4 regions of the Nesterenkonia sp. DZ6 genome follow, and region 2 is predicted to be linked to each of the others. Evidence: riboswitches for the same ligand, from Rfam matches in the RefSeq annotation. Region 2 holds a riboswitch; each other region holds the start of a gene.

Region 1 (7,018 bases), on a different contig from region 2:
GAGTTCTACGACCGCGACGCATTCCTGGCCCAGGAGGCGACCCCGCTGTTCTTCGCCTCGGCGGTGCAGAACATCGGCGTCGAAGAGCTGCTGCACTTCATCATGGAGCAGGGTCCGCCCCCGCAGGCCCGCCCGGACGCCGACGGCACCCCCTATTCGCTCACCTCCGACTTCAGCGGCTACGTCTTCAAGGTCCAGACCGGTATGGACAAGGCCCACCGCGACCGGATCGCATTCATGCGCATCTGCTCCGGAGTCTTCGAACGCGGCATGGTCGCCACCCACGCCCAGTCCGCGAAGCCCTTCCCCACCAAGTACTCCCAGCAGGTCTTCGGCCGCGACCGCACCACGGTGGACACCGCCTGGCCCGGCGACGTCGTCGGCCTGGTCAACGCCTCCACGCTTCGCCCGGGCGACACCCTCTACGCGGGCCAGTCGGTGATGTTCCCGCCGTTCAAGCCCTTCGCCCCGGAGCACTTCCGGGTCGGCAAGACCGGGGACGCCAGCAAGCACAAGCAGTTCCGCAAGGGCATCGAGCAGCTGGACCGCGAAGGCGTCATCCAGGTGTTCTACTCCGAGCGCCGCGGCCAGCAGCGTCCTGTCCTGGGCGCCGTGGGCCCGATGCAGTTCGAGGTCGTCTCCGCCCGCATGGAATCTGACTTCGGTGCCTCGGTCTCCTTCGACGCGCTGGACTACTCGGTCGCTCGTGACATCGACGAGGATGCCGCAGCGATCCTGCGCGAACGCCAGGACTGCGAAGTCCTCTACCGCAACGACGGCACCCCCGTGGCGTTGTTCAGAGACCCGTGGAGGTTGCGCACCGTCCAGCGCGACCATCCGAACCTGCTCCCGGATCCTCCGGGCAGCATCAACGCATCGGTCTCCGCACGGATGTGACCGATCGCCGAGGGCTGCGGGCACCCCATGCAGAACCCTCTTGGAAGGAACACCATGCACGCTGTCACCCGAGTTGAAGTCGTCGAAGCTGTCAAGACCGCATTCACGCTCACCGCCCAACCGACCGTCCCGAAGGATCTGGTGGCGGCAGCCACCGCCTCAGGTGCTCGGCCTGCCGTCGTCTCCGTCCTCGAAGGGCTCGACGATGACCTGCAGTTCCGCAGACTCCGCGAACTCTGGGAGTACTTCCCGCACATGCCGGTCAACTCCGTCGACGCCGCCTGAGGGCACGCGCCGGCTGAGCTCCACGGGCGTGTCAAGTCACGCGCCGGGGCAGGTCCGCCGACGGCCAGGGCTGGCAAGCGAGCAGCAGCGGCGTAGGCTCGAGCCCATGGTCAGGAGTCACAGCACCGCAGCGATCGAACGGACCACCCGACGGGCCTGGGCGCAGTGGGTCACCGCCCTCGACGACGCCGGAGCTGCTGCCCTGCCGCACCGCGAGATCGTCGGAATCGTCTATGACCATATGCCGATGGACGTGGAGAACCGTGGCTGGTGGGCCCAGAGCGTGGCGGTCGCCTACGAACAACACCGTGACCTGCGCCGCCCGGGGGAGTCTCGTACCGGTGAGTTTCAGGCCTCGGTCTCCAAGACCTATCCGGGTGACATGGACGCCGCGCTGGGGGCATGGGTCGCTCTCGTCGGCGGGCGTGACTCTTTCGGCGGTGTCGCGCTCCAGGGAGAGCCCGGCACCTCCTCCACCGACCGCTGGCGCTACTGGCGCGCCGGGCTGGTCGACGGCTCCCGGGTCGCGGTGACCATCTCGGGGAAGTCCGCAGGGAAGTCCTCGCTCGGCGTCGGACACACCAGGCTGCGCTCGCCCGAGGAGGCCGAACACTGGAAGGTGATCTGGCGGGAGCTGCTGGGCCAGCTCTAGGTGTGACTTCCCCTGACGGGTCGAACGGCAGCAGGCATTGGTGTCGCGAGAATTACAGTGGCGAGGTGTTCTGCGCGGTCACTGGTTCGGTCCGGGAGCCCCACAGCTGGGTCTTCGTGTGGGTCGCCGTCGGAGACTCGGCGAGGAGGACCGCAGCGGCGAAGACACCAAGAGTGATGAGGAAGAGTGCCAGTCCCATCAAACCGTAGCTGTTGAGCCATGCTGAGATGTTCATGCTCAGGACCGCGGCGAGACCCGTGACCAGAAGAACGAGTCCGCCGTTTCTGCGCCGCGCTGCATGAAGGGTCAGTCGCCAGCTGCCCTGGATCAGCGTGACTAGAACGATGCCTGCGAGATTGGCGATCATGGCGACCCAGACCGGATGGGTTCCGAGGAAGAAGTCCGTGGCACTGAACCCCGAGAGCGCGTACCAGCCGAGTCCCGCGCTGAATCCGGCGAGTAGTGCGGTCAGCGCCGCGGAGCGGGTGGCGAGCGGCCAGAAGAACGCCGCGAGAACCGGAGCGAAGGTGGCGCCGTTGCGCAGAGTCCATGCCATCACATTCCACCAGGCTGACTCCTCGGCGCGCAGGAGACTGAAGATCACCATCAGGACAGTGAGCCCCACCAGCGCGATCCGCGTGTAGCGCACCAGCTCCACCTGGGTCGCTCGGGGACGAAGCGCGCTCCCGAGGTCCCGGCCCAGCGAGGTGGCTCCAGAGAACTGGCAGGGTCCCGCCCAGCCCAGGGCGCATGCCCAGAGTCCCACGAAGAATACGGCCGCAGCCCAAGCAGGAAGGGAACCGGCGATGTACTCGGCGATGCCCACCAGGGGCAGCGATGCATCCGGGACCACAATCGAGGCGGCGACGCCGACGACGATTCCGAGAAGGATCAGGGGCATGCCGATGATCGCCGCGAGGAAGAGCCCCTTCTGGCCGTCTTCCGGGCTCCGCGCCGACATCGACATCTGAAAGGCGGCCTGAGCCAGGGGAACATTGACGATGAAGGTGCCGAACCAGGCAACGATCAGCGATATGCCGGCGTTCGAGACATCGAACATCTGTGGCTGCTCCTCAGCCAAGGTCTCGAGACCGCTGGGCCCGGGTGAGACCAGGAACGCCCAGATGCCCACGATGAACATCACGAAGATCATCAGGACATTCATGGTCTGGGAGAATGCCACGGAGCGCATGCCGCCGAAGGTCAGGAAGGCGAGCAGGATGATCGCTGTCAGAGCGATGCACTGCCACAGTGGGATCTCCGTGACCGCGAAGAGGGCGGACGCGAAGGCGATGCTGGTGGCCACTGAATACATCGGAAACGTCAGACCGGTGATCACAGAACTGATGGCCTGGGCTCCGCGGCCGAATCGGTCCCCGATGATGCCGGTGACCGTCACCACGAGCTTCTCTCGCAGGGGCTTGACCAGAAGGAGCGCGATCAGCAAGATCTGCACCGTTTCGGCCACGCCGTACCAGACCGCCGACACGCCTGTTCGGTAGCTCAGCTCGACGATCGCGATGTAGGAGGATCCTGAGAACAGTCCCGTGATGCAGAACGCGACGGTCCAAGGGCTGAAACTGCGACCGCTGACGAAGAATCCTCCGCGTCCCGAGCGGCCCACAGCGATGCGGCTTCCGAGTATGAGCCAGGCGGTGTATGCGAGTGCCAGGCCGATCGTCCAGAGTCCGACCGTCGTCACGAGCCCATCTCCACGAGATCTGGGGTGGCATCGGCGTTGAGGACCTCGAAGATCAAGTCCCCGTGGCTGGCGTCCCCGTCCACCTCGTAGCCCCAGGCGCGATTCGCCAGAGCTTCGGCGAGGCCATGGGAGTTCTTGTGCACGAATGCCCACGCGACTTCCAGGTCGATGTGCGCGTCGCGCAAGAGATTGATCGCGGGGCAGATGTGTTCGGCCCACTGGGCGAAGTCTGTCAGGACAGAGGAGTCCTGTTCGCTGGTCTCTACGACCAGCTGCAACCGGTACACGTAGAAATAGGGTTGCACATCTGCTTGCCCAGCCAACCCGCGAGTGTCCTGACGTGCCAGCGTGTATGTGGAGATGTCGGTGAGTGGCAGGGCCCGCCGATGGGCCAGCTGTTCGACCGCGACGGCGATGCAGCTGCTGACACCGCCGATCAGGTACTCCATCGGCGCGGGGCCCTGATCGCTGCCACCGCGCACCACAGGCTGGTCAGAGACGAAGCTGAAGTCCCGGACGGTGAGTTCGGTCCGTACTGGGCCCGACCACGTGCCAGCGACCCGCAGAGTCTTCGAAGAGGTGCGCAGGGGTGCCTCGGTGTACCTCGGATTCAGTCTGTTCTCTTGTGCGCTTGAAGCCGCTTTGGGCATGGAACATCTCACCTTTCATCGTTCCCAGCGGTAGCACCTGCTCACCCTGAAGGGGTGGGGTTGCTGCGACGTCGTTGAGCTAGGTCTCTCAGTCGCTCTGGATGATTCGTTGTCTGCTGAAACCTAGAGCGTCCGGCAGAAAGATGCAAACCCTAGAAAGCAGGGCGACCTGGAGCGCCCGCCACATCAGTCGTAGTTCCCGCCCGTCCTGCCAGAGTCACCCCACCGGCCCCACCGGCCCCACCGGCCCCACCGGCCCGACCGGGCGTCGAAGACTCAGAACAGGTCCGGCATCTCCTCGCGGAGCTTGGCGTCCAGCAGCTGCGCCAGCGATTCGATGCGGTGGTTCGAGAGACGGCTCTTGTCCCAGTACGCGGTGATCTTGCCGATCACCGCCGGGCAGGTCTCCTCGGAGCAGAGATGCTCGGTCATGTCCAGGGTGTGGAGTCCGGCCGGCTCCGCGCCAGGGGGAGTGCATCACTGCGCTGAGTGTGGATCTGGTGGATGGCACAGCTGCTCACGCTGGCACCGACTGGCAGCACCGGTGCCGCTCCGGCTGAGGGCACTTGTGGCGCGAGGCGCGATCGGACATGTTTCACCTGCCGCTCCAGCCGCCGGCGGGTCAGCACCGAGAGGGGCCAGAGACGCTGGAAGAGAGCCTCTTCTCCGGACCGCACGCCCCGGATCGCGCCGGGGATTCGCGCAGAATGCGCAACTCGTCTTCACGGTTGCGACTGTTCTCTCAGCAGTCATCGGTTGACCAAGGACAGGTTCTTGCGAATCTTGAGAAATGACCTTCGGAGGAGGTGGACCTCCACGGTCCGACCTGAGGTCATCCGGCTACGGCGTGGACCCAGCCTGATAGCGGCCCAGGGTGGCGTCGCGGAACTCGTAGAACCGGCCCTGTTCGATGCTGGCCCGGATGTCATCGACCATCTTGATCGTGTAGTGCTCGTTATGGATGGTGCACAGCGTGTTGTAGAGCATCTCCTTGGCCTTGAAGAGGTGATGCAGGTAGGCCCGGGTGTAGTTCTGACAGGTGTAGCAGGTGCACTCCTCATCGATGGGGGAGAAGTCGCGCTTGAAGCGAGCCTGCGGGATGTTGTAGCGACCATCGGGGTGATAGACCCGTCCGGTCCGCGCCACTCGAGAGGGGGAGACGCAGTCGAAGGTGTCTGCCCCGTTCTCGATGGCGGTGAAGAAGTCTTCGGGCTCGGAGATCCCCAGCAGGTGGCGCGGCTTGTTCTCCGGGAGCTCCTCGGCCATCCAGCTCACGATCACCCCGAGGTTCTCCTTGTCCAGGGCGCCGCCGATTCCGAAGCCGTCGAAGCTCTGCCCCTCGATCTCCATGGAGCCCAGATCCTTCGCGGCCTTGCGCCGCAGATCCTCGTACTGGGCACCCTGGAGCACCCCGAAGAGTGCCTGGTAGGGGCGGTGGCTGCGCTCGGCGGTGAGGCTGCGGTGCGCGGAGAGGCAGCGCTCGGCCCAGAGCCGGGTGCGCTCCAGGGAGGTCTCCTGGTAGTCGCGGGTGTTGAACAGCGTGGTCAGCTCGTCGAAGGCGAAGATGATGTCCGCGCCGATCTCGTGCTGCAGCTTCATCGAGATCTCCGGGGTGAACCGGTGGGTGGTGCCGTCGATATGGGACTTGAAGGTCACGCCGTCGTCGTCCACCAGGGCAAGGCGCACCTTCTTCGGGGCGACGGCCGCGTCATCGGGGACCACCGAGGCGTCCATGGTGATGACCTTCTTGAACCCCGCGCCCAGACTCATGACCTGGAATCCGCCGGAGTCGGTGAAGGTGGGCAGCGGCCAGTTCATGAACCGGCCCAGCCCGCCCGCGGCGTCGATCACATCGGTGCCCGGCTGCAGATTCAGGTGATACGCATTGGCCAGGGCGGCCTGGGCGCCGATCTCGAGCATCTCCTCGGGGCGCACGGTCTTGATCGTGGCCTTGGTGGCCACCGGGATGAAGGCCGGGGTCTTGATGTCCCCGTGGGGAGTGCGGATGGTGCCGGTGCGGCCCAGCGCCCCCTCGATCCGGGCCTCGACCTCGAAGCTGAAGGCCTCGCGGCCCGCCTGCGGGTGCGGCGCTGACTCCTGCGGCCTTGCATCCTGCTGTGCGGCCCCCGGCTTCATCGACTCATGCGGAGCGGCGGTCGGGGTCTCGGTGTTCAGCTGATTCGGCACCCGCTCAGTCTAGGCCAGTGGTCCTATGCTTATCCGGTGCCTCCACTAACCGCCCTGACCTCCAACCTGACCTCGCGGCTGACCCGGCTCTGGTGCCAGACCGCGGAGATCCTCCCCGGCGCGGCGCTGGCTCTCATCTTCGCGATCGCCGCGCACCGGCTGATCGCCGAGCAGATTCCGGTGATCTCCGGGCTGCTGGTCGCAGTCCTTGCCGGCATCGCGCTGCGCAGCCTGGGCTGGGTGCCGTTCTGGGCCGAGCGTGGTCTCGGCTGGGCGGCGAAGAAGCTGCTCCGGGTGGGCATCGTGCTGCTCGGCCTCCAGCTGGCGCTGGGTGACCTGCTCGGCCTGGGGTGGGCGGTCCTCGCGGTCGTCGTGCTCACCGTGGGGGTGACCTTCTTCGGGATGCTCGCCCTCGGGCGGCTGCTGGGCGCACCGAAGGGGATGACCACGCTGCTGGCCGCCGGCACCGCGATCTGCGGGGCCTCAGCCGTGGCGGCAGCCGCCGCGGCGATCGACCGAGGCGACGGCAAGGACGACGACGGTGCCCCGGTCCAGGCGGCCGCTGCGGCCGCCGTCGCGGTGGTCACCCTCTACGGCACCCTGGCGCTGCTCGCGCTGCCGGCGCTGGGAACCCTGCTCGGCCTC
Region 2 (7,018 bases):
GGACGACGCCGTCCTCGCCGACAAGGCCTCCGGGGTATTCACCGATCCGGCGAAGGTGCACCGGATCGAGCACCACGGCGAGTTCTTCAAGACCCCCGGGATCGGCGTGGTGGAGCCCTCCCCGCAGCGCACCCCGGTGATCTACCAGGCCGGGGCCTCCGCCCGCGGCCGGGCCTTCGCCGGCAAGCACGCCGAGGCGGTGTTCATCAATCCGCCCACCAAGGAGCTCGCCAAGGCCTCGGTGGCCAAGATCCGCCAGTCGGTGGCCGAGGCGGGACGGGACCCCTACTCGGTGAGGATCTTCGCGATGCAGACCATCGTCACCGGACCGGACGACGCCGCCGCGCAGGCCAAGTACGACGACCTGACCCAGTACATCGACGCCGAGGGCGGACTGGTGCTGATGTCGGGCTGGATGGGCATCGACCTGAGCCAGTTCGATCTCGACCAGCCCATCGGCGACGTGAAGTCCAACGCCATCCAGTCCACCGTGGAGACCTTCCAGAAGGCCTCCGGTCGGGAGGATGAGGTCTGGACCGTCCGGCAGCTGGCCGAATGGGTCGGTGTCGGCGGCTTCGGCCCGGTCATCATCGGTGGCGGCCCGACGGCGGCGCAGCAGCTGATCGAATGGCAGGAGGAGACCGATGTGGACGGCTTCAACCTGGCCTATCACATCACCCCTGGCACCTTCGTGGACGTGGTCGAACACGTGGTGCCCGAGCTGCAGAAGCTCGGCCGCTACAAGACCGAGTACGCCCCGGGCACATTGCGCAACAAGCTCTTCGGCGCCGGCGACCACCTGCCCACGGAGCACCACGGGGCGCAGTTCCAGCTCCGCCGCAGGAGCTGATCCCGCCGGCAGGAAAACTCAGCGTCCCGCAACACAGAGGACCGGGGCCTCCGCATGACACCTGGCCGATGATTTGGCCGGCGTGATGCGGAAGCCCCGGCAGAACCCCGAACTGGGGGAGCGGCTAGGCCCAGGTCTTGAGCGCCTTGCGCTCGAGCACCCCGAGCAGGGTGTCGGTGAGCTTGCCCAGCAGCGCCAGCAGCACGATCGCCAGCAGCAGCCGATCGGTGCGACCGTTGTTCTGCGACTCGGTGAGCAGGAAGCCCAGTCCCTCGGCGGCCGCGAGCAGCTCTGCGGCGACCAGGAAGAGCCAGGCCTGCGCCAGGCCGAGCCGGAGTCCGGAGAAGACGCTGGGCACCACGGCGGGCAGCTGGACGGTGCCCAGCAGCCGGAGGCCGTGGAACCCGAAGGCGCGGCCGGCTTCGACCAGCTGCGCGTCCACATGCCGCAGCGCGGAGTGGATCGCGGTGAACACCGGGAAGAACGCGCCGATGGCGATCAGGATGACCTTGGAGTCCTCACCGATCCCCACCCAGAGCAGCAGCAGCGGCACCCAGGCCAGCGACGGCACGGCGCGGAAGGCTCCCACCGTGGGGTTCAGCAGCTTGTCCGCGAGTCCGGAAAGCCCGAGCAGCGAACCCAGCGCCAGGCCGAGCCCGGCGCCGATGGCGAAGCCGATCAGCACGCGCTGCAGCGAGATCCCCATGTGCTCGAAGAGGTCACCGGACTCGAAGAGCCCGATCCCAGCGGTGAGGACCGCCTGCGGGGGAGGCAGCTGGACCGCGGTGAAGGTGCCGGTGACCTCGGTGACCAGCCACCACAGTGCCAGCAGCAGCACCGGGACGACGGCGCCGATCAACAGCCCGCCGCCGGGCAGCCCGCGCCGGGTGCGCCGCTCAGGGGAGCGCGCGGCCCCATCGGCGGGCTGTGCCGCCGTGGAGCTGAGTGCGGTGTCTGTCACTCTTCGACCTCCTCGATGTCAGCCTCGTCTGCGGCGTTCTCGGTGCCCTCGGCGTCGGTGGCCTCGCGGTTCTCGGCGAACTCGGTGTAGAAGAGGGACTCGAGCGCCTCATCCACCGCGTCCTGGCTGTCGACGTCGCCGTTCTCCACGAAGAACGGTCCGGCGGCCTCCATGGCGGCGTAGACGTCATCGCCGGGCACCGGGTCCACCTCGAAGTTGGTGCGCTCGGTGATGACCGCCTCGGCGATCTCCAGCTCGATCCCGGCGTACTCGGCGAGGATCTCCGCAGTTCCCTCGGGGTTCTCGTTGGCCCATTCGCGGGCCTGCTCGTAGACGTTGACCACGATCTGGGCCACATCGGGGTGGTTCTCCACGAAGTCCCCGGTGGCGTTGATGACCGAGTAGGTGTTGAAGTCCACGTTGCGGTAGAGCAGCTCCGCGCCCTCGGCCTCGGCGCCGGCCATGATCGGATCCAGTCCGGCCCAGGCGTCGACGTCGCCGTTCTCCAGCGCCTGGCGGCCGTCGGCGTGCTGCAGCGCCTGGACCTCGACGTCGTCCACGCTCAGCCCGGCCTCCTGCAGCGCGCGCGCCATGAAGAAGTAGGGGTCGGTGGCCAGGGTGGCGGCGATCGAAGCTCCCTCGAGATCCTCCACGGACTCGATGTCGGAGCCTTCCTGGGTGACCAGAGCGGACCACTCGGGCTGGTTCTCGATCATGATCGTGTGGGTGTCGGCGCCGACGGCGCGGTTCAGCAGCGCGGCCGAGCCGGCGGTGGAGCCCACGTGGATGTTGCCCGCGCGCAGGTTCTCGTTCGCGCGGTTCGAGCCCTGGGACTGCACCCACTGCACGTCGACGTCGAGCTCTTCGAGCTCTTCCTCCAGCCAGCCGTTCTCCAGGATGATCAGGCTCAGCGGGTTGTACGTGGCGAAGTCGATGTTCAGCGTCTCCAGCTGCTCGTCCTCGCCGCCATCACCGCCGCAGGCGGTGGCGAGCAGCGCGACGGCGGCGGCTGCGGAGACAGCTTTGACGGAGGTGCGGCGGGAGCGCGGGGAGCGGGAAGCGGAGGTGCTGGGCATGGGGAGGGCCTTTCGGTTCTTCAAGGATGGACATCGTGTTCGAGGTTCATGGTCGTGCGTGTCAGGCAGAAGCGGCAGAAGGCTCCTGGCATGTTCGGCATGTGGGGTCAGGCAGGAAATGGGCCCCGGAGGTGGTGATCCGGCAGTGCGGGGACCGCGTCGGCGGAGCCCCGCTGGTCAGGTCAGGACGAGCGGAGTCGGCCCGATCAGCTGCCGGGACGAGTCAGTGGCTGTGCGAGTCGACGCCGAGGCCGGAGAAGAGCTCCCCGCGCAGAGCGGCAAGCTCCGCGGAGGCGCGATCTCGCGGACGTCGCCCGGGCACGCTCAGCAGTCGGGCGATCGTGGCACCTTCGGCGGGATCGGGGTCCGCCGGGTCCTGCCCGAGGAGCAGCACGCGGTCTGCCAGCTGCAGCGCCTCATCCACGTCGTGGGTGACGAGCAGCACCGTGGTGCCGGTCTGCGCATGCAGATCCAGCAGCAGGTCCTGCATCTTCAGCCGGGTGAGCGCGTCCAGGGCGCCGAAGGGCTCGTCGAGCAGCAGCACGCCGGGGCGGCGAGCCAGTGCCCGGGCCAGCGACGCGCGCTGCGCCATGCCTCCGGAGATCTCCCGGGGTCGCAGCGACGCGCGGTCGTGCAGACCGACCAGCTCCAGGAGCTCGTCCACGCGTTCACGCCCCTCGGCCTTGGACAGGCTGCGCGGCAGCCCCAGGCTGACGTTCTTGTGGATCGAGCGCCAGGGCAGCAGTCGCGGCTCCTGGAATCCGACCGCGGTGCGCTCGTCGTAGCGCTGCACCGGGGAACCGTTGATCAGGATCTCGCCGGTGCTGCCGGTGTCGAGACCACCGACGGCGCGCAGCAGCGTGGACTTGCCGCAGCCGGAGGAACCCAGGATCGCGAGCACCTCACCGGGAGCGATCTGCAGGCTGACGTCGCGCAGCACGGTGCGCGATCCGAAGGCGCGGCCGACGCCGGAGAGCTGGACATCGAGTGACGTGTACTGCTGCCGGCCGTCAGGCTTGGCGGCAGCCACGGAGGTGGCGTCTGAGGGCACGGCAGGGCCGGCAGCGGTTGTTGCGGTGTAGTCGGTCAGGGTGGAGGCAGGCGAAATCATCAGAGGATACTCCCATCGATCCTGGCGGTAGCACCCGGCGAAAAGACACCCTTGCAAAGGTGCCCCTCCCTGGGTTGCTGCGGCGTCGACGAGCCAGATCTCTCGGCCGCTCGGGATGGTACGCGGATCAGACTACGCCCAGGCGGGGAATCCGATCAATGTCGCGTTCAGCAAATGAGACAAAACGCAACACATATCGCGACTTGACTTTCTGCCCACGTTCACCATTACAGTGAAGGCACTCAACCATCCAGAGCGACCGAGAGATCTGGCTCGAAGACGTCGCAGCAACCCGGAGGGCTTCACGGCCTCCGCCGGGTGCTAACGCCAGGACCGATGGAGTATGCCCCTTGATTTCCCTGTCCCATGTCTCGACGACCTTTGCCGCCCGCGGCCACGAGCCGCTGACCGCGGTCGATGACGTCAGCCTCGAGGTGCCGCGCGGCAGCATCCAAGGCATCATCGGGTTCTCCGGCGCCGGCAAGTCCACGCTGCTGCGCAACATCAATCTGCTCGAGCGCCCCACCTCGGGCCAGGTCAGCGTCGCCGGCACCGAGCTGACCGGCTTGGACGATGCGGCGCTGCGCCGGGCCCGGCACCAGATCGGCATGATCTTCCAGGGATTCAACCTGGTCAACAACCTCAGCGTCGCCCAGAACGTCGAGCTGTCGCTGAAGTTCGCCGGGGTCAAGGACCGCCGTGAACGTCTGCGGCGGGCGGCCGAGGCGCTGGAGATCGTGGACATCACCGACAAGGCCTCCGTGTATCCGGCTCAGCTCTCGGGTGGTCAGAAGCAGCGCGTGGCGATCGCTCGGGCACTGGCGACCAAGCCTGAGGTGCTGCTCTGCGATGAGCCGACCTCTGCGCTGGACCCCTTCACCACTGCCACCGTGCTGCAGTACCTCGCGGATGTGAACCGTGAATTCGGCATCACCGTGGTGATCGTGACCCACGAGATGGAAGTCATCAAGGCTCTCGCCGACAACGTCGCGGTGATGGAGGATGGGCGGGTCGTCGAGGAGTTCCCGGCGAGCGAGCTCCGCCGAGAAGGGTTCAATCCGCGGACCTCGATCGGAAAGTACCTGCTCAGCGATGGGATACGGCTGGACCGCAGCGGCCCGGCCGCGCATGGGTCGGAGTCCGGCGAGCAGAAGTCGGGTCAGTCCACGCGACGCTCCCCGCAGCACGCGGAGTCTCAGGATCAGGGTCAGACGCGCCGGTCAGAGCACGCCGCCCTGGCCGGCTCGGCAGGGGGTGTGCGCTGATGGACCTCGTCATCGAGCGGCTTCCCGAGATCAACCAGGCCATGCTGGAGACCTTCGCGATGATCGGGGTCGCCATCCCGGTGGCGGTCCTGCTGGGCACCCCGCTGGGGATCTGGCTCTTCGTCCACGCTCCCGACGGACTGGCGCCGCGGCCACGGTCTCATGCGATCGTCTCCGGGGTGGTGAACATGATCCGGTCCTTCCCGTTCCTGATCCTGCTCATCGCCATCATCCCGTTCACCCGGTTCGTGGTCGGCACCTCGGTGGGCACCGCCGCGGTGATCGTCCCGCTGACGATCAACGCCATCCCCTACTTCGCCCGTCTGGTGGAGCAGAACATCACCCAGCTGGGCTCCGGTGCGGTGGAGGCGTCCCGGGCGATGGGCGCCACGCGCGGGCAGATCATCCGCAACGTGCTGCTCGTCGACGCCAAGCCCGGACTGATCGGCTCCATCACCATCACCACGGTCAGCTTCATCTCCTATTCGGCGATGTCAGGGCTGGTCGGCGGCGGGGGCATCGGTGACCTGGCGATCCGCTACGGCTACTACCGCTATGAGACCCCCACCATGATCGCCGCCATCGTGCTGATGGTGCTGCTGGTGACCCTGGTGCAGTTCGCCGGCACCCGGCTCGCCCGCGCCTCGGACCGGCGCATCACCGCCTGACCGCGATCACCGCATGACCGAGATCCTCGCCTGACCGAGATCACCGTCTGAGCAGGATCTTCGCCTGACCCGCGCATCCGCGGAACGGCAACACCGCCCCGCATCACCTCACTCCGCTGCCAGGGCTGGCGTCCGACGTCGCGCCCTGGTCATTCCCGCACACCCTCTGGGCGCATGTCGCCCAGCCAGAGAAAGCAGCCCAAACCCATGAACGCTCTACGCCCCGCGATCCTCACCGGCGCAGTCCTCTCCGCCGCAGCCCTGAGCCTGACCGGCTGCGGGCTGGTGGAGGATGATTCCACCATCAGCATCGTGGTCACCGAATCCGCGCCCTTCCAAGAGCCCGCCGAGATCGCCGCCGAGCTGCTCGCGGAGCAGGGCTACGAGCTGGACATCACCTATATGACCGATATCGTCCAGCCCAACCAGGTGGTCAACCAGGGCGAGTTCGAGGGCAACTACTTCCAGCACCTGGCCTATCTGAACAACTTCAACCAGTCCAACGACACGCAGGTCGAGCCGCTGTTCTCGGTGTACTACGCCCCCGCCGGGCTGTTCTCACTGGAATACGACTCCCTCGAGGAGCTGCCCGACGGGGCCGAGATCAACCTGCCGGTGGATCCCTCGAACAACGGCCGGGCGCTGCAGCTGCTCGCCGATGAGGGCCTGATCGAGATCGACGAGTCCGTCTCGATCATCGAACTGACCCAGAACGACATCACGGAGAACCCCCGGGACTTCAAGTTCGTGGAGACCGACCAGCAGTCAGCTGCGCAGGTACTGCCCGACGTCGACGCCGGCTTCGCCTTCGTCCGGCTGATCGCCGAGGCCGACCTGGACCTCGAGGAGACCACGCTCAGCATCGAGGACGGACGCGAAGAGGTGCGCACCCCGTTCACCTGCGTGGTCGCCGTCGGACCGGACGGGGTCACCGATGAACAGGCCCAGGCGCTTCAGGACGCCTTCCAGTCCGAAGAGGTCGAACAGTGGTTCGAGGAGTACCAGGGCGGGGTCATCGACTTCGAGGACTTCATCACTATCGACAACGCCGAAGAGATCTGGGCGGACTTCAGCGCATGAGCACATC
Region 3 (7,018 bases), 500 kb from region 2:
ACCAGCTGATCCTCGGAGACCTCCCAGTTGGTGGCGAGCCAGGGGACGACGTCCCCGTCTTCATCCTGGGAGACCAGCGAGTCCAGGATCTGACGCGAGGTGAAGGTCTCTTGGATCCAGCCTCCGTAGACGCACAGCGGCTCTTGGAGATGGCCGTATTCGATGATGCCGCCGGACTGAGGGTCATCCGTGGGCTGCCGGTCTGCGACCTGTTCGGTGCCGACGAAGCCCGAGCTGCTGCTGCACCCGGCCAGGACGGCCGCGCTGAGGAACGCGGTAGTGCCCAGCAGGAGCGTGTGTCGTAGCCGGTTTTTGGGTGCGTTCGGGGAGGGCGGGGTGGTCATGGGGCTCCTTCTCGGAGTGGTTCAGACAGGAAGAATCGTGGTGCGCAGGGCTCAGAGGGTGGCAGGCACCTTGGCGAAGGCTCCGCGGTAGCGGGCGCCGGGATGGGTCTCGGGCAGCCGGTCGCGGCCGAAGAGCTTCTTCCGCAGCGTGCCGGGGGCGTATTCGCTCTGGGCCAGTCCACGGTCGCGCAGGACCGGCAGCACCTTGTCGGCGAACTCCTGGAAGGAGCCGGGGATCACCCAGTTGACGACGTTGACCCCGTCCACTCCGGCGGTCTGCCACAGCTGAAGCTGATCAGCGATCTGCTCAGGGGTGCCCACGATCCGGTTGTTGCGGTTGGAGCGCCAGGCGATGTCGGCCACCAGCGGCTCGCGATCGGTGATCGTCTTCGACGCCCACTCGGTGAACCCGCGCCGGGTGTTGGTCTGAACGTCCTTCAGCGGGGTCTCGGGAGGGTAGACGCGTCCGTCAGGGTCCACCAGCGCCGCGTGCGCGAGGTATCCGTCCAGGGACACGAACTCTTCGACTTCCTTCAGCTTCCGCTGCGCTTCTTCTTCCGTGTCACCGATGATGAAGCTCAGCCCCTGGAAGAACTTGATGTCCTCTGGTGCACGTCCTGCGTCCGCGGCGCGAGCGCGGGTGTCCTCGATCTGCAGCTTGGCGACCGCTGGGTTCGGGGCGGCAAGGAAGACCGCTTCCGCGTTGCGGGCGGCGAAGTCCCGCCCGGAGACGGAGGATCCGGCCTGGAACAGGAGCGGGGTGCGCTGGGGGGAGGGTGCGGGCAGGTGCGGGCCCTCCACAGCATACCGTTCACCCTGATGGTAGATCTTGTGCACCTTGGTCGGGTCGGAGTAGCGGGAACCGGCGCGGTCCTTGATGACGGCACCTTCGTCCCAGGAGCCTTCCCAGAGCTTGTAGGTCACATCGACGTACTCGTCGGCCCAGCGGTACCGCTCGGAGTGTTCCGTGAGTCCTGGCAGGCCGTAGTTGCGTGACCCGTTGTCCTGCATCCCGGTGACGATGTTCCAGGCGATCCGACCCTTGGAGATGTGGTCCAGTGTGGAGATCTGCCGGGCGAACTGGAACGGGTGCGACTGGAAGACGTTGGAGGTGGTGGCCAGGCCGATGTTCTCAGTGACCACGGCGAGGGCGCCGAGCAGCACGGTCGGATCGTTGGACGGGATCTGCAGCCCCTCATTGAGATAGACCGAATAGTCCGCGTCAGAATCCCCGTAGTGGCCCGAGACATCGGCGAAGAACATCGCGTCGAACTTCGCATCCTCCAGGATCTTGGCCAGATCGATCCAGGTGTTCACGTCGGTGAACTCGGTCTGCTGCGCATCCTCGCGGCGCCACTGGCCGTGGTGGATGTGGCTGCTCGTGTTCATCACGAAGGCATTGAAATGCAGCGGGGTGCGTGCGGAGGTGTTGTGAGGCATGAGGTTTCCACGTCACTTTCGGACCATGGCGCCGCGCAGCTTCCCGTATTGGGGGCGGATGCGTGGGCACCGTACTTGCCCGGGACGGTGTTGACTCCGGGCCGAATCATCACCTGGAGCACCCCACTACGGTGAGAGGGTTGCTGTCCGGACAGCCAGGGCTGTCGTCCGGAACTCGTGATTCTGAGGTTCAGCGTAGATCGTACTCATTTCAAGCGCAAGACTTGATCATAAATATAGACATATATTGAAATACTACGTCGGAGCCGTGACGAGGTGGCCTTTCTGCCAGGTTGCGATGCGCTGGCGCCGCGCCATGAGGAAGTCAGTGTGGTGCCGTCTGAAGTCCGCGTAGGACTCGACGGTCACCGGCACCCCGGAGCTGTGGAAGTCGTCGAACGGTACGAAGAAACGCACTTGTGAGGTATCGGTTGCGACGAGGTCCTGCAGATGGAAGAACTCGACGTAGCCCTGGAAACTCTCAAACAGATCGAAGAAGTCAGCGTAACGGCCGAGCGTCTCCGAAAGTGGACTCCGCTCCCCCGCGTAGTGACGCCGGACGGCCTCGAGAGTCAGGTCGATTCGGTCAGCGATCCTGCTGTTCAAACCACGGGCCGCGTTGATGGTCTGCTTTCGGCCGATCTGATTGCCAGGCCACACGATGACCCCGGTCACCGAGTTCGCCAGCGCCCTGTAGTCCTCGTTCTCAGCCTCCGAGAAATTGGCAGCGAAAGCCTGAAGCCGCCCACCCCACCCCGCGAGCCCCTGCGCGATCCGGTCACTCGAAAGGAAGAACTCGCCAAGCTCCGACCTGTGATGCAGATAACAGTTCCGCCTGGTCTCGCTCAGGCTGAACATGCCGCCGCCGGGAAGCGGCTTGCTCCAGAGCAAGCGGTGGCAGGTCCGAAGCGTCGGGCTGTGACTGTCGGGGTCGCGCCCGGGCGGGGTGTCCGAACGGAAGTCGAACGTCACGTCTATCAGCGTCCCAGAAGGCCGACCAATACTCGGAATCACGTACTCAGTCTGCGCTCTCTACTGGCACAGGGAGTCCGTGATTGAGGCGCTCATAGGCAGCCCCCATCTCCAGCGAAATATCCCACCCAAGTCCTTCGACTTTTCGAAGTGTCGGCTGCCTCCCGTTGATGTGCGGAACAAGACGGACGTGCTCGTGAATATCGTTCGCCGTAACTTCATAGGCTTCGACCAGGTCAAACAGCACGTTCTCGAAGACCAAGAAGACGGCTGTGTCGAAGTCAAGACTCCGGAAGGGACTGAACTTTGCTGAGCGACCGCTCTTGCGAACGGTCATCGCCTTGACCTGGATTCGTTGACCTCCGGACGTGGTGATGTCATGCGATTTCGTCGAGTTGGGTTCCAACACTCCGCCCCGCGCGAGCCAGACAACCTGCTCCGCGATATCTCCCAGAGGCTTGTTGATGGTCCGAACCAGGTCGCGATGACGCAGTTCTCTCACGATCCCAGACTCCAGCTGGAGCAGATCCTTCACGCTGAGAGCCGAAAGGTCGAAGGCATCGATAGCTTGCATTTCAGAGGCTCGTTCTGCCGTCTCTCCCAGTTCAGTCATGAACACTTTCCCTCTCGGTTGAGTCCGGCGCGGACGCTTGCCGGCCAAGGCCTTTGATCCCACCGTTCAGCGTCCCTGGGGGGCTCAGGTCCACCTTCATCCAGGCAAGCTCTTCATACCGGTCCGCGACCACGCTGATGAAGTCGTCCTGACGGGGCTGTCCGAACGCCAGGCGGTACACCCCGACCGTCCTGGTGAGCCGACGCTGGTGACCGACCTCGCGGCTGTAGGGGATCACTGGGATGTACCGCTCGATCGTCGCACCTCCGAACCTGGTGTGCAGCCAGTACGGCACCAGCTCGGAGACCCCCTGCTGACGGGACTGCCTCACGGCGGCATCGAACGCCCCTTGCCAAGGGTCTGCATACTCCCCGAGCACCGCCTGGTCGCCATAGTCCGCGGCGATGTTCTTGCGGACCGCGTGGCCCTTATACCGATGGACTCGCCCCTCGCGCTGCTCCATGTCCACTGGGTTCGAGGGAAGGTTCCAGTGCACCACCGCGTGACTGTATGGATGGAAGTCCAACCCTTCCTGCCCGACGGAGGTCGAGGCGAGCACAAAGGGCCGGAAGGGCGAGTTGAAGGCTCTGCGCACGGAGGACTCACGGTGGACGGTCTGATCATCCGCAGCTCTGCGACCTCCATAGCGTGCCGCGAAGTGCGTACTCATGCGGTGCTGGTGTGAGTGAATCCGGGACCCCTGGACCTCGAAGGTCTCGACCTCGTTGACGGCGCTGCGAAGACCCAGAGCCTCGACCACCGCGGCGGCCACCCCTGCCACTCGCTCCCCGGGTTCCTTTCCTGCCAGTCCTTCCGACTCCACCAGGACATGAACGAACTCATCTAAGACTGCCTGCAGGCCGCCATCAAGGGCATGCTGCACGGCGTCGCGCCAATAGGCCCTGCCTTCCGAGGACCGCACGACAGGCACAACCTCTGGGCGATTGAACAGCAGTCTCAGGGTTCGGGCGATGCTGAACGCCGCCACCCGCAGATCCTTTGTCTCAACCTCATCCGGCTCTCCTGCAACACGCTTCAAGGCGCGCGACGCGCTGGTTCCGAATCCCCCCACGCCGAGCTCCGCCATTCGTCTTGGCAGGTCGGCGGGTGGACGTCCCAGGTTGTCCGGCAATCTCTGCGTCTGATCAAGGTGACGCCGAGCCGCACGGGAATTTCCGCCCTGTCCCGACTGTCCCTCTGGCTCGACCGAATCGGTGGGCAGTCCCCACAGGAATCTGCGCATCGCTCGGGCAAGCGCGTCAGCTGCCGCGGCGTCTCGACGCCGGTCCAGCAGCATCGGGGCCGCCCAGTACCAGCGGGGATCCTCAGCGCCAGAGCCGTCCGCAGCCGTGAGTGCCTCCGGCAGCACTTCTGCGAGAAGACCGCGCACTCCTTTCTCCGCGACATCAAGCACTTCGTTCTGACTGAGGTCTCGACGCCGCATCTGGCGCGCAATGGCCAACGGGTCGGTGACACGAGTCAACTCCTCAAATGGGTACGTCAATGCCCAGGTCGCCATGGTCATGGGACGGTTCTCGGTGAGCTTCAAAGTCAGTGGCGCGACGGGACGGAGCTGGTCGTCGTACCTTCGCGGTGCCCCCTCTGCGGCCGAAGCCGCAACCGCCGCGAGCTCGCGCTCATGGCTTCTACGGTCGGCCTCGTAGCTGAGCAGCGTCGCAATGGCCTTCGGCACCACCGTCCAGGCAGAGAAGACCAGCCGCTTGGTGAAGGGTCCAAGTTCAGCGTGTGAGAAAGGCCCGCTGAGTCGGTAGTAGGACATCGACGGCGGCAGCCAGAGCACGCTTGCCGCGCCCGAGCGGAACACATCTTCCTCCAACGACCTCAGCTTGGCATTGCCCGGGTCGAGCTTCTGATAGTCCCTGATCACCTGCCAGTCCAACAGCCCGTCGGAAGTTTCCAATGCTCGAGCAAGCGTCGAGTCGCCGAGCTCCACGCGGGCGTGGAAGTCTTTACGAATCTGGTAGGAATTCCGTTCCATGAGGTTCAGCGGATACGGGGTGGAGCGCCAGTATTCGAACGTGTCGCGTGAACCGAGCTGCTCGGCGACACGATCCAAAGTCCTCCAAGAACGCAGGTCCTGGGCCGTGACCTGCGAAGCAGGCAAGTGACGGAGATTCACCATGGCATCGGCGTCAGCAGTGAAGGCAGTCCGCTCCGTGCGACACATGACACGCCGCAGTTCAGATTCCACTGCATCCTTGGCTCGCGCCGCCTGCGACGTATCAGCCTGTGTGGTTTCCGAGGGGTCAGCTGCCAAGGTCTCCATCGCTCGGCCCATCGTCTTCAGATAGGACTCCACCCGCTCCGCTCGTGGCTGCCCAGCCAGGAATTCCACCGTCTTGATGAAGTCACGGTAGTGGTCGTCGCCACCCTCGTCGTCGTGCAATGTGTACATCTTGTAAGGGGTGGCAGAGAGCATCAGAATCTTGGCCTTGTCCTGATTGAACATGCGGTGGGCAAGCCGCGCCCCGGAGACCCCTGACTCAGCGGGGGCGTCCAACAGGTCCTTGAAGCGCTGAAATTCGTCGAGGATGACCAGGTCTGGTGACAGCAGATCCAGGGCGATCTCCGCCACGGCTGCACGCAGTCGAGCGACGATGCTCATGCGACGTTCATGCAGTGCCGCATCGGGATCAGCGCCATCAATCCTGACGAAGTCCTCCGCGCATTGGGTGAGCTCCTCCAGCAGGGATCGATTCCCGTGGTCCCGGCGCACCCGGCACCCCTGGACGAAGGTGTGACAGATCTCCTCATCCAGTCCCTCGGTGTCAAAGGCGCGAAACTCGTTGTCGAAGTTCTTTCGGCTCTTGCCACCGCGGAACATTTCCCGCCAACCGGGGCTTTCATGGGCCGCCTCCACGCCGCCGAGGGCGATCATCTTCAGGAGCAGAAGCCGCTCATCGGCGCGTCCTAATCGATCTCCCTGGGTGAATGAGGTGCCGGTGGTGAGCGCAATGAAGTTCACCTTATTGCTGTTGAGATGGCCGGTGACCCTGGGCAACAGGGACAGTCTGTCTGCATGCCTCACCTGATTCGCCCCCACTGAATTCAGACGAGCCAGATTCTGGGCGGCGATCTGCGCGTTCGTGCAGATGTAGACGACGTCGATCCGGGATTTCTTGTCCCAGAGGTGATCGACGGTTCGAGCCACGACACCGCGGGCGACCATGGTCTTCCCCAGCCCCGTCTCATCCGCGACCAGGAATCGCTGAACCGGGTCATGCTCACCCCAAAGGCGGCTGAAGGTGTATTCCACCGTGTTCCGCTGGAAGTCCTTGAGCCCACTCAACGAGTTTGAAAAGTTGGGACGCTCCATCAGGAGACCTCCGCGTGGACGGCCCACACGGTGGACCAGAGCTCTTCCAACCCGGCTGGGACGAGGTCTTCGGCATCCGGCGAGTCACGCAGCTGTTCCATCAGATTGCCGACGCGCACAAGCGTCTCAGGATCACGCCCGATAGCGCGGACCAGAGGTTCAAAAAGTGCGAAGTCCTCGTAGATGCGACCCTGGTCCCCGGCGGCGAGCGCGGTGCCGGAGGAGTCAACCAGGTCCATCTGCGCAAGGAGGTCAGCGTAGGAAGCTTCATTGAGCAGCAGCATCAGGTAGCGCAACACATCCGATCTGTCT
Region 4 (7,018 bases), 210 kb from region 2:
CGCCGAGGTCGCCGCCAGCCGCACCCCCGCGCTGGTCACCGCGCTGGACCGTCCCCACCAGGAACAGGCCCATATGCTCGCCGCACTCGAACGCGGCCCCTGGCCGGCGGTCCGCGCCCCCGCGCCCGACGACGACGCCGGCTGGGACCGGGCCGTGGCGCATACGCTCAGCCTCGACGGTGCGGACTGGACCAGCTGGTGCGACGGCGCTGCCGCGGACCGGTTCGCAGCGCTGCTTCACTCGATGCTCGCCCCCACGCGCAGGACCTCGCCGACGGCACCGAGGTGACCCGATGAGCAGGCCCAGCCCCACCGGACCACCCAGCCCCACCGGACCATCCAGCTCCCCGGGACCTTCCAGCCGACCCAGGACGACACCGCGCGCCGTCGTGGTCACCGCCGTCCATTCCCGGCACACCCATCTGCGCCGTCAGCGCACCGCGCTGGCACTCAGCGATCAGTCCCCGGTGGCGCACGTGGTGGTGGCCATGGAGGACCCGCAGATCAGCGCGCAGCTGGCAGTGGATCAGCCGACCAGCAACAGTCCGGTCAGCGACAGCACGGCCAGCGACAGCGCGGCCAGCGACAGCGCGGCCCGGGCCGACGCCGGGCTGTCCACCCAGGTGCTGGAGATTCCGCGCAGCTCAGGCCGGCTGCCGCTCGCCGCGGCCCGGAATCTGGGCGCCGCACGGGCCCTCGAGCAGCTCAGCGGACCCGATGACCTGCTGATCTTCCTGGATGTGGACTGCATCCCGGACCCCGGACTGATCAGCGCATACATCGAGGCCTCGCGGCTGCGGCCCGAGGATCTGCTCTGCGGACCGGTGGCGTATCTGCCCGAGCTCCCCGGGGAGGTGCTCGACGCGGCCACGGCAGATCAGCTCACCGAGTGGGCCGCGCCGCATCCGGCACGGCCGGCACCGGCACCCGGGGAGATCCTCACCCATGGAGAGCATGCGCTCTTCTGGTCATTGTCCTTCGCGGTGCGCCGGATCGTCTGGGAACGGATCGGCGGATTCGACGAGGCCTATACCGGCTACGGCGCCGAGGACACCGACTTCTCCTGGCGGGCCAGAGCTCGCGGAGTCGAGCTGACCTGGGTGGGAGGGGCCTGCGCCTACCACCAGCACCATCCGGTCTCCCGGCCGCCGGTGGAGCATCTCACCGACATCCTGCGCAACGGTGCCATCTTCGCGGACCGGTGGGGACACTGGCCGATGGAGGGCTGGCTGCAGGAGTTCGAACGGCTGGGGCTGGTACGGCGCGACGGTGAGGACTGGGTGCTCAGCGAGAGTTGAGCACCGTGTGGGTCAGGAACTCCCCCACGTGACTGATCTCCTGCGGCACGACGCCGTGCCCGGCCCCGGCGTAGAGCACCTTGGTCAGCTTCACCGACTTGGTCGCCCAGCCGTGGGTGTACTCCACATGCTCCGCCGGAATGATCGGATCCTCCTGGTCGCGGCCCCAGAAGAACGGCACCTTCGCGGAGGCCAGCGCCTCGTCGTCGAAGTAGTCCTCGATCCCCTCTCCTCGGGTGGGGTCCACGGCGAAGCCGGAGAGCCCGACGACGGTGGCGAACTCCTCAGGCCGGCTGCGCAGCAGCGAGGTGGCGACCGCCATCCCCATGGAGAATCCGAGCAGGCTCACCGAGCTGTGCTGGTCCTTGACCGCGGCGATCCACTCCCAGAGATCCTCCACCGCCTCGCGTGCGGCCGATGACGAATAGGCCAGCCGCTCGACATCCAGGTCGAACCAGGTGTAGCCGCCGACCTCCATCTTCACCGGCGCGCGCACGGAGGCATAGGTGAAGCCGGCGGGCAGCCCGGGGACCAGTCCCATCAGGTCCTGCTCGTGGGAGCCGTAGCCGTGGAGCAGCACCACCAGCGGGGTGCCGGCGCGGTCCTCGGGTTCGCGGGACCAGGCGACGTGCGGTGAGGCAGACATGAAATGACCTTTGCGTGACGGGAAGGGTGACTGACCCACTCTAATCAGCCCATGGGTGGATGCATGAAGAGGGGGTGGTCAGCGACAATGTCCGGGTGAACGAAACTGATGAGACCCTCGAAACACCAGACCTGCCCGCCGACGCCGAGATCGCTGAGACTCCGCGGCACCCCTGGACCCGCTACGTGGCCCTGGGGGACTCCTTCACCGAAGGCATCGGGGATCCCGATCAGACCCGACCGGGCTACCACCGCGGCTGGGCGGACCGAGTGGCTGAGGAGCTGGCCCTCGGTGCCGCCGCCGTGGAAGGTTCTCCCAAGTTCTCCTACGCCAACCTGGCGGTGCGCGGAAAGCTCATCGGTCAGATCCGAGACGAACAGCTCGCCCCGGCCCTGGAGCTGCGCCCGGACCTGATCACCCTGTGCGCCGGCGGCAATGACGTGATCCGGCCCGGCGGGGACCCCGATGAGACCGCCCGGATCCTGGACACCCTGGTGCAGATCCTGACCACCACTGGGGCCACCATCGTGCTGTTCAACGGCCCCGATGTGCGCGAGACCCCGGTGGTCGGCTCGATCCGCGGGAAGGTGGCGATCTTCAACGAGAACGTGCGCACCATCGCGGCCCGGCATGACGCCGTGGTCGCCGATATGTGGTCCCTGCGCGAGCTGACCCGCCCGGAGATGTGGGACGACGACCGGCTGCACTTCTCCGCGCTGGGCCACCACACGATCGCCCGCATGGTGTTGGAGACGATGAACGTCGAGCACGATCTCAAGCCCTCGGAGCCGCGCCCGGTTCCGGTGCGGAGCTGGCGTGCGGCCCGGGTGGATGACGCCGTCTGGGCGCGCCACCACCTCTTCCCCTGGGTGGTCCGGCGGCTCCGCGGGAGGTCCTCCGGGGATGGGATCTACGCGAAGCGACCGACCTTCGAGCCGCTCTTCGGCGGGTCCATGCCCCCGGGTGGCGGCGTCGACGACGCCTGAGCCGCCGGAGGTTCAGAGCCGCCGGAGGTTCAGAGGCGCAGGGGCGCGCGGCTCCCCAGCTGGAGAGTCTCCCGCATGGCGTCGCCGAGCTGCTCCGCGCTGGTGAGGAATCCGTCGTGGCCGATCGGAGAGTCGATCATGTGCACCTGATGGTCCCCGGGGATCGCGTCGGCGATCTCCTGGGACTGTTTCGGGAAGTACAGCCGGTCCGTGGTCACGGCCGCCAAGAATGGCGCCGCGGTGACCCCGGCGAGCGCCTGGTCCACTCCCCCGCGTCCGCGGCCGACGTCGTGGCTCATCAAGGCCTCGGCGAGGACGATGTAGGCGTTGGGGTCGAAGCGCTGGAGCAGCTTCTCGGCCTGGTGGTCCAGGTAGGACTCCACCTGGTAGCGCCCGCGCCTGCGCTGGGACCAGCCGACGGGGTCTTCCATGCCCTGGGCGGAGCGGCCGAAGCGCACCGCCAGCTCGTACTCCGCGCGGTAGGTGATGTGCGCGATCCGGCGCGCCAGTCCCAGCCCGGCCTGCGGCGCCGGGCCGCCGTAATAGTCGCCGCCGGCGAAATGGGGATCGTTCTCCACAGCCAGCACCTGGGCCTGGCCGAAGGCGATCTGCTCCGCGGTGGAGGCCGCTCCGCAGGCGAAGACGGCCACGCCTTCGACCATCTCCGGGTAGGTCACGGCCCATTCCAGCGCCCGGGCGCCTCCCATGGATCCGCCGATCACCGTGTGGAACTTCCGAATGCCCAGGGCATGAGCCAGCCGGGCTTCGAGATGCACGGAGTCGCGAATGGTCACGAAGGGGAATCGGGAGCCGTAGGGCTTCCCCTCGGGATCCAGGGAGGCGGGTCCGGTGGAGCCGTAGCAGCCACCCACCATGGCCGGGGCGATCACGAACCAGCGCTCGGTGTCGATCGGGCGGCCCGGTCCGAGCAGCCCTTCCCACCATCCGATGGAGGCATCCGCCGCGGTGGCGGCGACGTGGGAGTCACCGGTGAGGGCGTGGGCGACCAGGACGGCGTTGCTGCCGTCCTCGTTCAGCGTGCCCCAGGTCTCGTAGGCGAGGGTGACTTCGGGCAGCCGCCCGCCGGCCTCGAAGGTGTACGCGCCGACCTCAGCGGTCTTCAACGCACCGGCGGGCCTGTTCCCAAAGTCATTCAGCACCTGATCACCCTAACCTCAGACCGCCGCTGCGGTTTCTTGCTTCGTCACATTGTCCGCGCCGGCCTCCGCTGCCGCGTTCACAGCGCCCTGGGCGGCCTTCTCGAAGCCCTGGTCCAGATCGGCGATGATGTCGTCGATATGCTCCAGGCCCACCGAGAGCCGGACCAGTCCGGGCTTGACTCCGGCGGCGCGCTGCTCGGCGTCGCTGAGCTGGCTGTGCGTGGTCGAGGCGGGGTGGATCACCAGGGAGCGGACGTCGCCGACATTGGCCACCAGCGAGTGCAGCTCCAGCGCGTCCACGAAGGCCTGGCCCGCCCGGGCCTGACCTGAAGCGTCGTGGGCTGCTCCTCCGGCGAGCTCGAAGGACAGCACCGCCCCGGATCCGCGGGGCAGGTACTTCTGAGCGCGCTCGAAGCAGGGGCTCGAGGGCAGACCGGAGTAGTAGACCCGTCGCACGGCGTCATGGGCCTCCAGGTACTCGGCGACCTTCTGCGCGTTCTCGACATGGCGTTCGATCCGCAGCGAGAGGGTCTCCAGCCCCAGGTTGATCTCGAAGGCGTTGTGCGGGGACAGTGCCGGACCGAGGTCGCGCAGCAGCTGGACCCGGGCCTTGAGGATGAAGGAGAGGTTGACCCCGAAGATCCCGTCGGCGCCGAGATCCCGGCCGAAGACCAGCCCGTGGTAGCTCTCGTCCGGGGTGGAGAAGCCGGGGAAGCGCTCCGGGTGGGCGAAGTAGTCGAAGCGCCCGGAGTCCACGATCACCCCGGCGATGGCCGTGCCGTGGCCGCCGAGGAATTTGGTGGCCGAGTGCACGACGACGTCGGCGCCGAAGTCGATCGGCTTGATCAGGTATGGGGTGGTCAGCGTGGAGTCGATGATCAGCGGTGCCCCGAACTCATGCGCCACCGAGGCGACGCCTTCGATGTCCAGCACGTCCCCGCGCGGGTTCGCCACGGATTCGCCGAAGAAGGCGACCGTGTTCTCCCGGGTGGCGGCGCGCCAGGATTCCAGGTCATCGGGGTCCTCCACGAAGGAGACCTCGATGCCGAACTTCGGCAGGGTGTGCTTGAAGAGGTTCTGTGTGCCGCCGTAGAGGGTGGGTGAGGCGACGATGTGGCTGCCGGCCGAAGCGATGTTCAGCAGCGCCAGCGTGGTGGCAGCCTGTCCGGAACCGACGGCGAGCGCCCCGACTCCGCCTTCGAGGGCGGCGATCTTATCCTCCACCGCCTGGACGGTGGGATTGCCGATGCGCGAGTAGATCGGGGCGATCTCCTCGAGTCCGAAGCGGCGCGCGGCGGCGGCGGTGTCCGGGAAGACGAAGGAGGTGGTCTGCTGGATCGGCAGCGCCCGTGCTCCGGTGACCGGGTCGGGGGCGACTCCGGCATGGATCTGCTGGGTCTCGAACTGCCAGGTGTTCTCGTTGCTCAAAGGATTCTCCGTTCAATGCGGCCCAGGAACCGGGCCGGATGTGAACGTCGCTGCCGGTGGTCGAGCTTCCGGCGCTGAATCCTGTACGGCCCTGTCCTGAGGACTGGGATGTTGGGCCCGCACTGGTGTGTGGCCCGCGCTTGCTGAGTGAGTCGGTGAACTGCTTCACTGACTGTTTCAGCCAGGTCGTCACCCGGGGCACCCCACCGCGAACTGGAGGGTTGCCGGCCAGCAAACCGGGGTTTTGCGCTGGCACTCTTGACCTAGGAGCAAGTCTGCATCGCGGAATGCTTCCTTGCAAGTGCGGGCCAGGGGTCGGGTTCGCAGTTCGTCATGTTCGGCCACCCTGCCGCGAGTCACTCCGGCCCGAGGAACGCGAACGGCTCCGCGGGCTCGAAGAGATCACTGACGTCGCCGGCGTGGCCGTCGGGCGGGCCATCAGCAAGATCCATGCGGCGGACACCTGAGCCTTCTCGCAGGTCGAGTCGGTCCAGGGACACCCAGATGACGCTGGGCCGCAGCGCGGAGTCGAAGAAGTAGCGACGGTCCTTGTGGTCCGCCACGGTGCGCCACTGGGTCGAGGAGATGTTCGGCTGCCCCGGAGTGCTGATCCCATAGGGGACCGACGCGTTGCGGATCACCCCGAACACCGACGCGGTCGCGATGGTGCGGTCTTCCACCTGCGGCACCGCGTTGATGTAGAAGCTTGCCCGGACATAGCGGTCGGCGGCGCGATTGGTGCCCGGGAGCATGACGGTACCGCCGATGCCGCGCCAGTAGGTGTCGATCGCCAGCTGTTGAGCGAAGGGCGGTGAATTGGTCATGACCTGGTGGGTGCGGTCGTGGTGTATCTGCAGCGTCCCGTCCAGGTACTCACAGATGGCGCTGTCCCCGGAGGCATCCGAGATCGACAGGTGCATGGTCGCCTGGCGCGGCTGCCCTGGCACGCCGGCGGTGACCACGGCGAAGTCTTCACGGGCGAGTGATTCGACCGCCTCCGTCACGGTCGCGAAGCTGTCCAGCACGTACTGGGCCCAGGCGCCGAGGGAGAGCTTCGGCCGGGCATCGTCGAGCCCCGGGTAGCGCGACTCGACCAGCCACAGGGCATTGGCGACCAGCCCCCGCTCGTTCATCCCATCGGTGGTCGAGATGTCATAGCCGGAGGCGATCACGCTGCCATAGCGGGACGTCCAGGTCAGCGACTCCGACCCGGCTCCTCCCTCGCGCGGCAGCCCCCGGGGGAAGACCCACAGATTCGTCCCCAGGTCGGCGTTCCAGTCCATGGAACGGGCCGTCAGCACACGATCCTGCTCGCCCAGGTAGACCACACGTGTGCACATCAGACTGGCCTCTCACCGAACCTGGGCTCCAACTGGGCCTCAGTGTGTCGGAGGCCATATCCGGAGGTCAACCCTGACCTAGACTCACCTTTCATGAGTGCCTCCGACAATGACGTCCTGACAGCCCTGCGCAGCGCCTTCACGCCGGGCACCTTGACCA

The links. A riboswitch is a leader RNA that binds a small molecule or an ion and turns the genes downstream of it on or off. The one in region 2 is predicted to bind S-adenosylmethionine.
Region 1: another riboswitch for S-adenosylmethionine. It lies ahead of LTH93_RS10560 (OsmC family protein); the one in region 2 lies ahead of LTH93_RS05355 (ABC transporter ATP-binding protein).
Region 3: another riboswitch for S-adenosylmethionine. It lies ahead of LTH93_RS03130 (NtaA/DmoA family FMN-dependent monooxygenase); the one in region 2 lies ahead of LTH93_RS05355 (ABC transporter ATP-binding protein).
Region 4: another riboswitch for S-adenosylmethionine. It lies ahead of LTH93_RS04410 (O-acetylhomoserine aminocarboxypropyltransferase/cysteine synthase family protein); the one in region 2 lies ahead of LTH93_RS05355 (ABC transporter ATP-binding protein).

What each region holds. Positions count from the first base shown of each region.
Region 1 is NZ_JAJOYW010000004.1:38,436-45,453, forward strand. Features, by position in the region: gene LTH93_RS10540 (peptide chain release factor 3) at 1-897, shown strand, start outside; gene LTH93_RS10545 (hypothetical protein) at 952-1,182, shown strand; gene LTH93_RS10550 (hypothetical protein) at 1,289-1,834, shown strand; gene LTH93_RS10555 (sodium:solute symporter family protein) at 1,887-3,536, opposite strand; gene LTH93_RS10560 (OsmC family protein) at 3,533-4,186, opposite strand; SAM riboswitch class I at 4,199-4,294, opposite strand; gene LTH93_RS10565 (hypothetical protein) at 4,463-4,618, opposite strand; gene tgt (tRNA guanosine(34) transglycosylase Tgt) at 5,027-6,322, opposite strand; gene LTH93_RS10575 (YeiH family protein) at 6,410-7,018, shown strand, end outside.
Region 2 is NZ_JAJOYW010000001.1:1,192,029-1,199,046, reverse strand. Features, by position in the region: gene LTH93_RS05370 (LLM class flavin-dependent oxidoreductase) at 1-850, shown strand, start outside; gene LTH93_RS05365 (ABC transporter permease) at 975-1,811, opposite strand; gene LTH93_RS05360 (aliphatic sulfonate ABC transporter substrate-binding protein) at 1,808-2,887, opposite strand; gene LTH93_RS05355 (ABC transporter ATP-binding protein) at 3,111-3,998, opposite strand; SAM riboswitch class I at 4,008-4,120, opposite strand; SAM riboswitch class I at 4,242-4,341, shown strand; gene LTH93_RS05350 (methionine ABC transporter ATP-binding protein) at 4,349-5,263, shown strand; gene LTH93_RS05345 (methionine ABC transporter permease) at 5,263-5,931, shown strand; gene LTH93_RS05340 (MetQ/NlpA family ABC transporter substrate-binding protein) at 6,139-7,011, shown strand; gene LTH93_RS05335 (MetQ/NlpA family ABC transporter substrate-binding protein) at 7,008-7,018, shown strand, end outside.
Region 3 is NZ_JAJOYW010000001.1:693,496-700,513, forward strand. Features, by position in the region: gene LTH93_RS03125 (ABC transporter substrate-binding protein) at 1-344, opposite strand, end outside; gene LTH93_RS03130 (NtaA/DmoA family FMN-dependent monooxygenase) at 396-1,784, opposite strand; SAM riboswitch class IV at 1,851-1,967, opposite strand; gene LTH93_RS03135 (DUF6994 family protein) at 2,040-2,756, opposite strand; gene LTH93_RS03140 (hypothetical protein) at 2,803-3,369, opposite strand; gene LTH93_RS03145 (helicase-related protein) at 3,362-6,706, opposite strand; gene LTH93_RS03150 (phospholipase D family protein) at 6,706-7,018, opposite strand, start outside.
Region 4 is NZ_JAJOYW010000001.1:984,474-991,491, forward strand. Features, by position in the region: gene LTH93_RS04385 (hypothetical protein) at 1-289, shown strand, start outside; gene LTH93_RS04390 (glycosyltransferase family 2 protein) at 294-1,298, shown strand; gene LTH93_RS04395 (alpha/beta hydrolase) at 1,285-1,944, opposite strand; gene LTH93_RS04400 (SGNH/GDSL hydrolase family protein) at 2,040-2,930, shown strand; gene metX (homoserine O-acetyltransferase MetX) at 2,960-4,090, opposite strand; gene LTH93_RS04410 (O-acetylhomoserine aminocarboxypropyltransferase/cysteine synthase family protein) at 4,106-5,518, opposite strand; SAM riboswitch class IV at 5,650-5,782, opposite strand; gene LTH93_RS04415 (linear amide C-N hydrolase) at 5,875-6,858, opposite strand; gene LTH93_RS04420 (FAD-binding oxidoreductase) at 6,952-7,018, shown strand, end outside.